One region of the Undibacterium sp. TC9W genome, then DNA from elsewhere that is predicted to be linked to it. Evidence: predicted binding sites of a transcription regulator. Region 1 holds the regulator's gene; each other region holds the start of a gene.
The links. Region 1 encodes LexA, which represses DNA repair genes until DNA is damaged. Its sites were predicted from a motif close to ACTGTATNNNNATACAGT; they were not measured.
Positions count from the first base shown of each region.

Region 1 (4,204 bases):
GCAACAGAAACACTGTGCTCGCCAGCGATCTTCAACGGACCTTGTGGCAAACGTACTTGTGCTTTCTCTACTGCGAAACCTTGTTTAGTCAGGGCTTCAGCGATATCAGCATTAGTGACGGAACCAAACAAACGGCCATCTACACCAGATTTTTGAGTGATTTGTACGGTCAGACCGGACAGTTTTTCACCTTGAGCTTGAGCTGCTGCCAATTTGGCTGCCGCTGCTTTTTCCAGTTCAGCGCGTTTTGCTTCGAATTCAGCAACTGCAGCTGTCGTAGCACGACGAGCCATACGTTGTGGAATCAAAAAGTTACGTGCATAGCCGTCTTTAACACGAACTACATCACCCAGATTGCCGAGATTAACGACTTTATCCAACAGAATAACTTGCATATTTTTCTCCTTTACCTTGTCGTCAATTACGCTGTGTGCAAATCAGTGTATGGCAGCAACGCGAGGTAACGTGCACGTTTGATTGCAGTATCTACTTGACGTTGATACAGCGCTTTTGTACCGGTCAAACGCGCTGGCATGATTTTGCCGTTTTCTTGCACGAAATCTTTCAGTGTGTCGATGTCTTTGTAGTCAACTTTTTCTACATGTGCTGCTGTGAAGCGGCAGAATTTTTTGCGTTTGAACAAAGGGTTTTGTTGTTGACGCTTTTGCTTCAATTTGCTTTTGTCGAATTTTTTACCGAATGCCATTTTTGGCTCCTAATCTAGTAAATGTGTCTCGAATTCAGTGACGTGAAAAACGAGACTTTTGCTATTGCGATTTTTGCGCGCTAAAAAACCGGTGAATTCCATGGGATACTCCAGGGCAATTTCTGCAAAACGCTGTGATATTTCACCAGCAGCCATCGCAGAAATCTCAAACTCGACCTGCCGAACTGTGTTCGCCTCACGAGTTTCTGAGCTATGCATCAAGGTAGCAGAAGCTATCGGGATACCGGCCGGGGTGTAGCGCAATGCGCTTTTTTCCACAATCCGGGCTACGAGCTTCAGCTGATTCACTATTTTTTTACGCGACCTTTGTCAATTATTAAGCAGCAGGCGCTTCAACACGTTGCGCTTTTGCAGCATCTTCTTTCTGAACAGCTTTCATCATAGGAGAAGGTGTTGTTTCTGCTTTTTTCAATTTGACTGTCAGGTGACGCAAGACAGCATCGTTGAATTTGAATGCTGTTTCCAACTCGAGCAGAGTTTCAGCATCGCATTCGATGTTCAAGCAAACATAGTGTGCTTTTGCCAGTTTTTGAATCATGTAAGCCAATTGACGACGGCCCCAGTCTTCAACGCGGTGGATTTGACCACCACGGGCTACAACACTTGCCTTGTAGCGCTCGATCATTGCAGGAACTTGCTCGCTCTGATCTGGATGTACGATAAATACGATTTCATAATGACGCATATATTCTCCTTGTGGACAATAAAAATAGCCCGCCTCGGCGTCAAGACGAGTGCGGGAAGAGGAAAGCCGACAATAATAACCTAGTTTTTCATATTGATCAATTAGATCAGTGACTTAGGCAATTTATCTGCCAATTCCTCAAGGTAAATGAGGTATTTTTTTCACATTTCTCAGTAATTGCGCTCATTTTGACTTGCATATTCAGCTTTACTGTATAAAAATACAGACTGCTTGTATATACAGCACCTTAACACTAGAAAACGCCATGCTCAAACTTACTTCCCGCCAGGAACAAATCCTGAACCTGATCAAAGATGCCATTCAAAACACGGGCTTTCCTCCCACCCGTGCCGAGATTGCGACAGAACTGGGGTTTCGCTCGACCAATGCGGCAGAAGAACATCTGCAGGCCCTCGCACGCAAAGGCGTTATAGAAATTGCTGCTGGCACTTCACGCGGCATACGTTTGTTGGAGTCAGAGTTGTCTAGCCATATCACAGGCAAGCAACTGGCCTTGCCCCACCCTGCTCTGCTGCAACTAGCCCTGCCACTGGTTGGCCGGGTTGCAGCCGGCTCGCCGATACTGGCAAGTGAACATATTGAGTCTACTTACCACGTAGATCCCGCCCTGTTCTCTGCCAAACCAGACTTTTTACTGAAGGTACGTGGCATGTCCATGCGTGACGCTGGCATACTTGATGGCGACTTGCTGGCGGTTAAAAAGGCAGACAGTGCCCGCAATGGGCAGATCGTCGTCGCCCGCCTCGGTGATGATGTGACCGTCAAACGCTATAAAAAAACTGGCAACCTGATAGAACTGATGCCAGAGAACCCGGATTACCCTGTCATCAAGATTGGTGACGCAGGAGAAGATTTCGCGCTGGAAGGCCTGGCTGTCGGCCTCATGCGCAATTGGGTTTGAGGTCAGCCTGGGCGTGATTTTACCCTCTCGTTTACTTCACGCCCGGGCAGAATCTCAAGCTTATTTGCTTCTGCCTGCTGACAAGCCCACCTTACATCCTCCCATTAAGTGACTCACTCTCAGGCGAGATAAGCGACAGGCATAAAAAAACGTCCGGACTTTCCGGACGTTTTTCATTTCAGAGCAACGAGCTGTTACTTCAAAAACTTAGTGCTTAACAACCGTCGTGTCTGCAGGAGTTTCCGTCGGCGCTGTAGCCGGCGTTGCAGCCGCCACAGAAACAGGCTCATCCACCAAAGGAACAGGCTGAGTTTCCAGTGCAATTTCCAGGACCTTGTCTATCCAGCGTACCGGGATGATTTCCAGTTTGTTTTTGACATTGTCCGGGATCTCAGCCAGATCCTTGGCATTTTCCTCAGGTATCAATACTGTTTTGATACCACCACGATGAGCAGCCAGCAATTTCTCTTTTAGGCCACCGATAGGCAATACTTCACCACGCAAGGTGATTTCACCTGTCATGGCAACATCAGCACGAACCGGGATGCCAGTAAACACTGAGACCAGAGCAGTCGTCATGGCAATACCGGCAGATGGACCATCTTTTGGTGTTGCACCTTCTGGTACGTGGATATGGATATCACTCTTCTCGAACACATCCGCCTTGATACCCAGACGCTTGGCGCGGCTGCGTACCACTGTGCGGGCTGCTTCTATCGATTCTTTCATGACATCGCCCAAAGTACCTGTGCGGATGACGCCACCTTTACCTGGCATGTTTACAGCTTCTATGGTCAATAGATCACCACCAACTTCAGTCCAGGCCAAGCCAACTACCTGACCAATCTGGTTATCCTTGACGGCAACACCAAAGTCATAGCGGCGCACACCCAGGTACTTGTCCAGATTTTTTGAATTGACCGTGGCTTTTTTCTCGGTCTTTTTCAGCAAGAGCATTTTCACGACCTTGCGGCAAATCTTGGAGATTTCCCTTTCCAGCGAACGCACGCCAGCTTCACGGGTGTAATAGCGAATGATGTCGCGTATTGCACTCTCAGCCACAGTAATTTCGCCTTCTTTCAAACCATTGTTCTTGATTTGCTTAGGCAATAAATAACGCTGTGCAATGCTGGTTTTTTCATCTTCGGTATAACCTGACAGACGTATCACCTCCATCCTGTCCAGCAAAGCTGGCGGGATATTGTAGGAGTTGGACGTCGCCACAAACATGACGTCGGACAAATCGAAATCGACTTCGATATAGTGGTCCGAGAAAGTGTGATTTTGCTCAGGGTCCAATACCTCCAGCAAAGCCGATGAAGGATCACCGCGGAAATCGGCACCCATCTTATCGACTTCATCCAACAGGAACAGAGGATTACGCACACCAACCTTGGACAGACTTTGCAAAATCTTGCCCGGCATGGAGCCTATGTAAGTACGGCGATGACCGCGAATTTCTGCCTCATCACGCACGCCACCCAAGGCCATGCGCACAAACTTGCGGTTCGTGGCACGGGCGATGGACTGCCCCAGCGAGGTTTTACCCACACCTGGAGGACCTACCAGACACAAGATAGGTGCTTTCAGCTTATCGACGCGCTGTTGTACTGCAAGATATTCCAGGATGCGTTCTTTGACCTTATCCAGGCCAAAGTGTTCGTCTTCCAATACTTTTTCAGCATTCGTCAAATCATTGTTGACCTTGGATTTTTTCTTCCATGGCAAATTGACGATGGTATCGATGTAATTACGCACGACAGTAGCTTCTGCCGACATAGGCGACATCATTTTGAGTTTTTTCAACTCATTCTGTGCTTTGTCGCGGGCCTCTTTAGGCATTTTGGCGGCCAGGATTTTTTTCTCCAGC
Region 1 is NZ_JBMPPJ010000005.1:333,562-337,765, forward strand. It holds gene rplI (50S ribosomal protein L9) at 1-395, opposite strand, end outside; gene rpsR (30S ribosomal protein S18) at 422-706, opposite strand; gene priB (primosomal replication protein N) at 716-1,015, opposite strand; gene rpsF (30S ribosomal protein S6) at 1,044-1,412, opposite strand; gene lexA (transcriptional repressor LexA) at 1,678-2,334, shown strand; gene lon (endopeptidase La) at 2,542-4,204, opposite strand, start outside.

Region 2 (4,204 bases), on a different contig from region 1:
AAAAGATGGGGTCAGCTATGGTGGTGGTTCCGGCTTCAATGCATCTGCCCTGGATGAAGTAGCGACTTTCTCAGTAGGCGCTATTTATGCACCGCAAAACCGTGCCAAGCTGGAAACCGGCATACGCGAAGAAATCAACCGTGTACTGACTGAAGGCTACACACAAGCAGAACTGGAAGATGGCAAGAAGAGCCTGATCCAGCAATACCAGCTCGAACGCAGCCAGGACGCCGCACTGGCACCAACACTGGCGAACAATCTCTACCTGGGCCGCAATATGCAATACCGTGCGGAAGTAGAGAAAAAGATACAGGCACTGACCGTGGCACAGGTAAAAGAAGCCATGGCCAGACACTTGGGATATGAAAAAACCGTGCGCGTGTTTGCGGGTGATTTTAAATAATCAGTTTTAGTAGTTTTTAAAAAGTGGGCTTGCACGTGATTCTGTGCAAGCCTTTTTTATTAGAACTCATTTCATAAATATGAATGAGATGCGTTTGCCTCATAACACGGACCGGTAACACGTTTGTGGTTGTCAATTGTGGCACTATTTTCAATAAATCCAATGTTGTCTGATACGTGTTATGAGGCAAACCCTTCGGGAACTGACGATTTGGGTGCATTGCTGCGTTGCGTCCTTTGCTAAGGCATGAGCCTTAGCTGCAAGCCACGCCTTGCACTGCATCCCAAATCGCCTTGTTCGCACTCATCCCTATTTATGAAATGAGTTCTACCATCCTCACTGCTCATCATGCTCAACAACACCACTGACGCTTACCAGTTGCTGTCAAAACTTGGCGCAACAGAACGCCTGCTTACCCATGTCAAACTGGTCGGTGAAGCGGCAGATTTGCTGATCGCACAATTTGAAGACATGGGCCTGGCATTCGATGCAAATCTGATACGCCTAGGCGCCGCCATACACGATGCCGGGAAAATCCTGCATCCCCATGAACTGGATGGCCCTGGCTCACAGCATGAGCCTGCTGGTGAAAAAATGCTGCTGGAACAAGGCGTGCAGAGTATCGTCGCCCGCTGCTGTGTAACTCACGCACAATGGCAGGGAGAAGGCTTGAGCCTGGAAGAATTAGCCGTCGCTACAGCAGACAAGTTATGGAAGGGCAAGCGCGAGGCGGAGCTCGAAATGAAACTGATACAGGCTATCGCACTACAAAAGCAAGTCGATCACTGGGATATTTTCACCATGCTTGACGACGCATTTGAAACCATAGCCGCTGGGGGCAGTGACAGACTGGAACGCAGCAGGTATCCAACTAGCACTTAACATTGTCCCACCCTGAATTACCCTTCACAAATATCAAAGATCATCAAACAGCATGCCCTGGCTGACTTGCCGCTCATTACTGACATCGGCCTCTCTGACCAGCGCACTGGCCCTGACGCCTAACAGGCGAAAGCGGTGTTCCAGCGCCACCCGGCGCAGGCATTCCCCGGCCGTCCTGCGGATGACAGCAGGATCAGCCGTGGCAACAGGAATGGTGATGTCACGCGTAGAGATACGAAAATCGGTATAACGGATCTTGATACCCACGGTTTTGCAGCGGTAACCCTTTTTTGTTAAATCTCTCGCCAGGCGGGTGCAGAGATCAGTAAAAATCTCGGTCAATACCGCCCTGTCATGCACGGCATGCAAGTCGCGGTCAAAGGTGGTTTCCCTGCTGATGACCTTGGGCTCTGACTCTGTAGAAATCTCCCTGTCATCAATGCCACGCGCGGCGTTATATAGCCAGCCAGCATAATTGCTGCCAAAAGTCGTTTGCAGCAACCCAAGGTCCGCATTGAACAGTTCGCCCACGGTGTTAATACCCAGGCTTGCCAGGCGCTCGGTTGCTTTTGGCCCTATGCCATTCACTTTTTTTACCGGTAAGGGCCATATCCGCGTTGGCACGTCTTCCATATTCAATATGGTCAGGCCATCAGGTTTGTCCAGGTCAGAGCCTATCTTTGCCAACAGCTTGTTAGGAGCGACACAAATTGAGCAGGTCAGGCCGGTTGCCTCAGCAACGGCCCGCTTGAGGCTGCTTGCCAGTTCGCGCGTTTCTTGCGGATGGTCACTCAGGTCAATATAGATTTCATCTATGCCGCGATTTTCAATTTTCGGTGCAATCTTGCCGACCGCTTCTTTGAACAGCCGGGAGTAATGACGATAGGAATCAAAATCTGTCGGCAGCAGATACACATCCGGTGCCAGCTTTGCTGCTTTCATGATACCCATCGCAGAAAATATACCGAGCGCCCGTGCTGCATAGGTCGAGGTAGTAGCGACACCGCGCCCTACATAGTCTTTGATGCGCGAAAACTCATGCGTGCCATCACCTCTGGGAATCGGACGATGTGAAGAACCGCCGCCTATGAGTACAGCCTGCCCCTTGAGCTCTGGATATCTTAACAATTCAACGGATGCATAAAAGGCATCCATATCCAGATGGGCAATCCTGCGTGGTTTAGTATTCATGGCAATCAAGCATTGCCTTGCAATGCATCATGGTCTGCGTCGTGCGACTGATCATTAGCTGCCGCTGGGTAGCAAGAACGTCACACTGTATAAACATTTTCAAGAACTGCGCCACTTAAAGAATTAATAAAATGAAAAGCAAGATCAAAAACTGGATTAAAACAGGAATTAGCTATTTTATCCTGAATTGCACAAATAACTGAACATCCATACAGCAAAACCCGATTTTTCATCAAACAGAGAATTACAGCCACATACTGTTTAAGCTAAGATAGACTCATCCTGCATTTGTCGCTTTTTCCTGCGTTTTCTAATGGATTAATGATGAAAAAACTGCTTTCCCTGCTTTTTGCATTCAGTCTGATACTGGCTGTCAGCCCGGCCAGCGCTGCCCCACCTCAGGCTTATGATGAAACTGCCGACGCCCAAGCAGCGATCAACAAGGCCCTGGCAGAAGCCAAAAAAGTCGATAAAAAAGTCCTTGTCATCTTTGGTGCCAACTGGTGCAAGGATTGCCTGGAGCTCGACAAATCCATGCATGGCAAGAATGAGCCTCTGCTGGCCACCAAGTTCATCACCGTTAAAGTGAACGTGGGCCAGTTTGACAAGAACAAGGAGCTGGTGGATTTTTATGGCAATCCTACCAAGAAGGGCATACCCGCTGCTGTCTTGCTGAGGCCAGACAATAGCGTGCTGTTTGCCTCCAAAGGTGGCGAGCTGTCGAATGCACGCAAGATGAGCGAGCAGGGCGTGTATGATTTTTTTGACGAAATCACTGCCCTTTACCGCTGAATAGCATAAACAGATATGGAAAAGACTACCTGGCATGTCTGAGTTACCTGCAATGTCAGCCGAGCTTGCACCAGAAGAAACCGAGCTGGCGGCATTGCAACGCAGTCACGCCTTGCTGTCCAATTTTTCCCGCTGCCTGCCGGGCATGTTTTATCAGTTCCGCCGTTATCCGGACGCCCGCTTTTGCCTGCCCTATGCCAGTGAAGCAGTAGAAACCTTTTTTGGTGTCAAGGCAGAGCAATTGCGTGAAGATGCCAGCTTAATGTTCGCCAAAGTGCATCCCGATGATTTGCCCAAAATGATCGCGACCGTGCGCAAGTCCTTTGCCGAACTCAGCCCCTGGCACCAGGAATACCGCATCATTGCCGCTGGCCAGCCAGACCGCTGGGTAGTAGGCGACGCCACACCGGAACGCCTGCCTGATGGCAGTGTACTGTGGCATGGCTTCCTGAGTGACAATACCGAACGCAAACTCACCGAGCAAAGACTGCTGGCCGCCGAACGCCAGCGCAGCCTGGTCATGAAAGCCTCGAACCAGGGTTTGTATGACATCAATCTGCAAACCGGTGACGGCAGCTTCAGCCCTGAATATTTGCAGATGCTGGGCTATGAACCTGGCGACTTTAGCCATCCACAACAGTTCTGGGATTATTTCTGGGGCACTGGTGTCCACCCCGACGATGTCGCGAATCTGAAACATGCCTATAAGGCCCATGCAGCAGCAAAGGGCGCGGCCGATTACCACGCCGAGTTCAGGCAAAAAAACAAGGCTGGCGAGTGGCGCTGGATCATGTCGCTAGGCAGCATCGTTGAATGGGACAGCAAGGGCAAGCCCTTGCGCATGGTTGGCACCCACATCGATATCACCGAGCGCAAACAGACCGAGGAAATGCTGAGGCAAAACCAGGAGCTGCTCGAGTCCAACAAAAACCGTTA
Region 2 is NZ_JBMPPJ010000003.1:194,495-198,698, reverse strand. It holds gene ACO0LN_RS05060 (M16 family metallopeptidase) at 1-403, shown strand, start outside; gene ACO0LN_RS05055 (HD domain-containing protein) at 752-1,285, shown strand; gene ACO0LN_RS05050 (DNA polymerase Y family protein) at 1,319-2,476, opposite strand; gene ACO0LN_RS05045 (thioredoxin family protein) at 2,801-3,268, shown strand; gene ACO0LN_RS05040 (PAS domain-containing protein) at 3,303-4,204, shown strand, end outside.
Region 2: the regulator LexA is predicted to act here: its motif matches at 2,675-2,692, upstream of ACO0LN_RS05050 (DNA polymerase Y family protein).

Region 3 (4,204 bases), on a different contig from region 1:
CCACCGGGCCCAGCCTCAAATCGTATATCTTCAAGCTGCAGTTCTTCTTTGCAAGCAGCGCATGCCGGTACAGCAGTGGTGATGTGACCACAATGCTGATGACGTACCAGTAAGGGTTGTTGCCCTTCTGCTGTGCGCCATTTATCTCCCCAGGCAGTTAATGCCAGTAATACTGGATACAAATCCCGCCCTTGCTGCGTCAGGCTATAACGCCAGACACGTTTATCCTGCGCATCAGTATGTCGCTCGACGATGCCATGCTCCATCATTTTTTTTAACCGGGTGGTCAGAATGTTGGATGCTACGCCAAGATTGCGTTGGAGATCGTCAAAACGCTCAAACCCCAGAAACAGATCACGCAAGATCAGCAATGACCACCACTCACCAATGACTTCCAGTGTGCGGGCTATTGAACAGGAAAAATCAGAAAAGGAACTGCGCTCCATAATTTAGCTTGCTTGATGCAAGTTACCTGTTTATATTACTTGCATTATGCCAGTGAAAGTTTCCCATGTATGCTTATATCGTTGAGAACAAACTTCGTAAAACCTTTGCTGCTATCAACACAGGCGATGTCAGCCTGATGCTGGATAGCCTGGCTACTGATTTTACATATCGCTTTGAAGGAGATTCGCCGATTTCTGGTTTGCGTAATTCACGGGCATCCATGGCTTTATGGTGGGAGCGCTTATACCGCTTGTTCCCTGGCTTGCAATTTGAGGTAAAAGAAGTAGCCGTTATCGGGCCGCCGTGGGATACCCGTATCCATGCGGTGCTGAATTTTATCGTTCCGCACCAGCCAGATGGCCCCTACAAGAATGTAGTGATGCAATTAATGCGCATGCGCTGGGGCAAAATCACCTACGTCCATACACTGGAGGATACGCAGCGCTGCAGTCGCTATCTGGCTTGGAGTGCAAGCCAGGGATGTGATGAGGCACTGGCTGCACCTATTACCGATCAAACCTGGCCAGGCCCCGGGCCATTCTTGCGGGCTTAAGTCTTACAATTAGATTCTAGATACCTAAATGCCTATTATCTAAAGACTCTCATCAATGACAGCAGGTCTTTGCAGCAAACAATACGTACAATATGACGTATATGTTTGCTACAAACTCTTGCTCGCTCAATACGGGAAGATATTTAATAATCAGCTTAAGTAAGCATGATCAATTGTTTACCAGTTTGCTTTGGACAAAATAATCAGCCACTTGCGGAACACCAGCATTTCCAGATGGCCAGCTTGTATACCTGTACTGCAATCCAGCATAGGATTGACATAGTAAGAGCGCTGCCTGAAGTCGCGGCAGACGAATATTTCGCGACGACCAAGACGCATCAAAAATGATGTTGGGGCGAATTGCAGGCTGAAGCGTGTATCAAAGGACTGTTCGAGGTTTGCCATAATTTCAATCTCCATATCGGTTGGTATGTGATAGAGGAACGGTCATCAAGACAGCCATGCGTTCATCCATGGAACGAACTTTACCACAAACTACTGTATGCGCAATCAGTATTATGTAACACTGTGGTTTTCTCATCTCCATACAATCTCCCTATACTCTCTTATCCCAGTCACGTAGTACTGGCACATAAAATAAACTTTGAAGTCTTTCGCTATATTACATATACTGTATATTTAATCAGTGTATGTAATATGACCCACGTTTCCTCACTTTCCCCTGAACGCATACACCCCTCACTATGGCGTGCATCGCAGTTGGCGCGTGGTCAGGGTGCTTATATGCCCAGTGGTTATGCTGAACTCAATAATGAACTGCCTGGCAATGGTTGGCCACAGGGGCAATTAACCGAGATTTTGCTGCCGCAGATTGGCACTGCTGAACTCAGCTTGCTCAAACCAGCCTTAAGTCAACTTGATGGGCACCCTATTGTTTTGCTGACACCGCCTTATATACCGCAGGCATTGGCTTTTTCATGCGCAGACTTAAAGGCATCTCAATTGATATGGATACGCTGCCACAAACATGTTGATGCCCTGTGGGCGGCAGAACAGGTGCTGCGCAATAGCAGTTGTGGTGCGCTGTTATTCTGGACATCCAGCATCCGTAGTGAAGCTTTGCGTCGTTTGCATCTGGCAGCACAAAGCTCGGAGACTTTATTTTTTTTGATGCGTGACATGCGGGCGGCACAGCAAGCCTCTCCCGCCCCTTTACGATTGAGTGTGCAAACAAGTCAATATGGCCTGGAGTTGGGCATACTCAAGCGCCGTGGCAGCCAGCGCGATGCACCACTGACATTACATGTGCCCGATCATCCTTATTTGTATGCCTATGCTCATCCAGGCAAAGAAAAACTTGCGACAAACTATGGCAACTTGCCCACCGCTGTGGATAGCCGTTCACCTGCCTTTACTCCAGCTTGAGGTCTTTGTCACTCCCTTGTTTGCTCAGCAAGAGACGCAAGTCAGTGTCATTCTTCATCAAGGCCGGGTGACGTCAATGTCTGCGTCTGCCGATCAGGCTGGTATACGCTTGAATATGCGGGCGGGTGGTGTGCAAATGTTATGTGCCGATGCTGATTACTATCAGCGTGATCACAATAAAGAAAAACTGGCACTGCAGGCAGTGGCAACTGCGCTGCTGCAATACTCCCCACAAGTCTGCCTGGCAGAAGACGATTGCATATTGATTGATATCAGTGCCAGCCTGAGTCTGTTTGGGGGCATACGTGCTTTGCGTAAACGCGTGCAAGAAAGCATGCGTTTACTGGGTTATACAGCAACCACAGGCATTGCTCCCGTTGCCAGGGCTGCATGGTTATTGGCCAAGCAGGCATCGCGCAAATTACCCAGAGGACAGCATGTCTTTAAACTGCAAAGATTGAGCCAGCGCCTGGACAAACTACCCGTCAAATTACTCACTGCAGCTGAGCCTTTGACTGAATTATTACAGGGCATAGCCTGTTATAGCCTCAGGGATTTACGTCAATTACCACGCCCTGGCTTGCAGAGGCGTTGCGGCAAAGCTTTACTCATGGAGCTGGATCAAGCTTATGGTGAGCAGGCCGAAGTACATGAATGGTATCTGGCAGCACCAGAATTCAAAGTCAAAATCGAATTGCCAGACCGTATAGAGCTTGCAGAATCACTTGTTATTTTTGCCCGTAGCCTGCTGGCCCAGTTGCTGGGATGGCTGGCTGCGCAGCAACTGGCGGTTACACATATACACATGGAGTTATTGCATGAGCGTGGCCGCCAGGCTATTCCACCTACCATGTTTGATCTGCAACTGTCACAAGCATGCTGGCAAGAATCGCATTTACTGAGTTTATTCAAAGAAAAACTCAGTCAGCTCAAGCTGCATAGTGCTGTCATCGGTATGCTGTTGGAAGTAAAACAAACTATCTTGCGCGAAGCACAAAGCTATACCTTGTTCCCTGAACCGGGTGGACAAGCAAATGAGCACAAGCGTTTGCTTGAGTTATTAGTTGCCCGCCTGGGTGAAGACAATGTCTTGCAGCCAGCACCGCGTGCAGACCATAGGGCGGATATTGCCAATCACTGGATTTCTGTCATCAAGAAAGCTCCGCCGCCCTGCCCGCCATCTACTTTGGCAGGCTATGCCTTGCGCCCTAACTGGTTATTGCCCCAACCGCTGGCGCTGGACATTCACGAGCATCGCCCTTATTACGGCTCAGAACTCAAACTCGTTTCTCCGGCTGAGCGCATAGAAGCAGGCTGGTGGCAGGAGCAAATACAAACCCGGGATTACTACATCGCTGTCGATAAGCGCCATGTGCGTTACTGGATTTATCGCGAGCGTGCCAATGATCCCGACAGTGAAGAACCTGTGTGGTTCTTGCACGGCATTTTTGGATAGCCGTTTTGGATACAAGCCTTGGATATATCAACATGAGTGCCTTCCTGCCAGAATATGCAGAATTATATTGCATGAGCAATTTCAGCTTTCTGCATGGAGCATCACATTCAGAAGAACTGGTGGCACGTGCGATTAAGCTGGATTATCGCGCCCTGGCCATTACCGACGAGTGTTCCTTTGCTGGCTTGGCAAGAGCATATACAGCAGCAAAAAATACCGGCTTGCATCTCATCATCGGTGCCCACTTCAAACTGGAAGATGTAGAAGCACCAGAAAATAATGTGCATCTGATTGCCCTTGCTCAAAACCGTGAAGGCTATGGCAATTTGTCTGAAATGATCACTCTTGGCAGATGCCGGGCG
Region 3 is NZ_JBMPPJ010000009.1:230,788-234,991, reverse strand. It holds gene ACO0LN_RS15545 (winged helix-turn-helix transcriptional regulator) at 1-446, opposite strand, end outside; gene ACO0LN_RS15540 (nuclear transport factor 2 family protein) at 512-1,000, shown strand; gene ACO0LN_RS15535 (hypothetical protein) at 1,178-1,405, opposite strand; gene imuA (translesion DNA synthesis-associated protein ImuA) at 1,658-2,386, shown strand; gene ACO0LN_RS15525 (Y-family DNA polymerase) at 2,319-3,842, shown strand; gene ACO0LN_RS15520 (error-prone DNA polymerase) at 3,875-4,204, shown strand, end outside.
Region 3: the regulator LexA is predicted to act here: its motif matches at 1,631-1,648, upstream of imuA (translesion DNA synthesis-associated protein ImuA).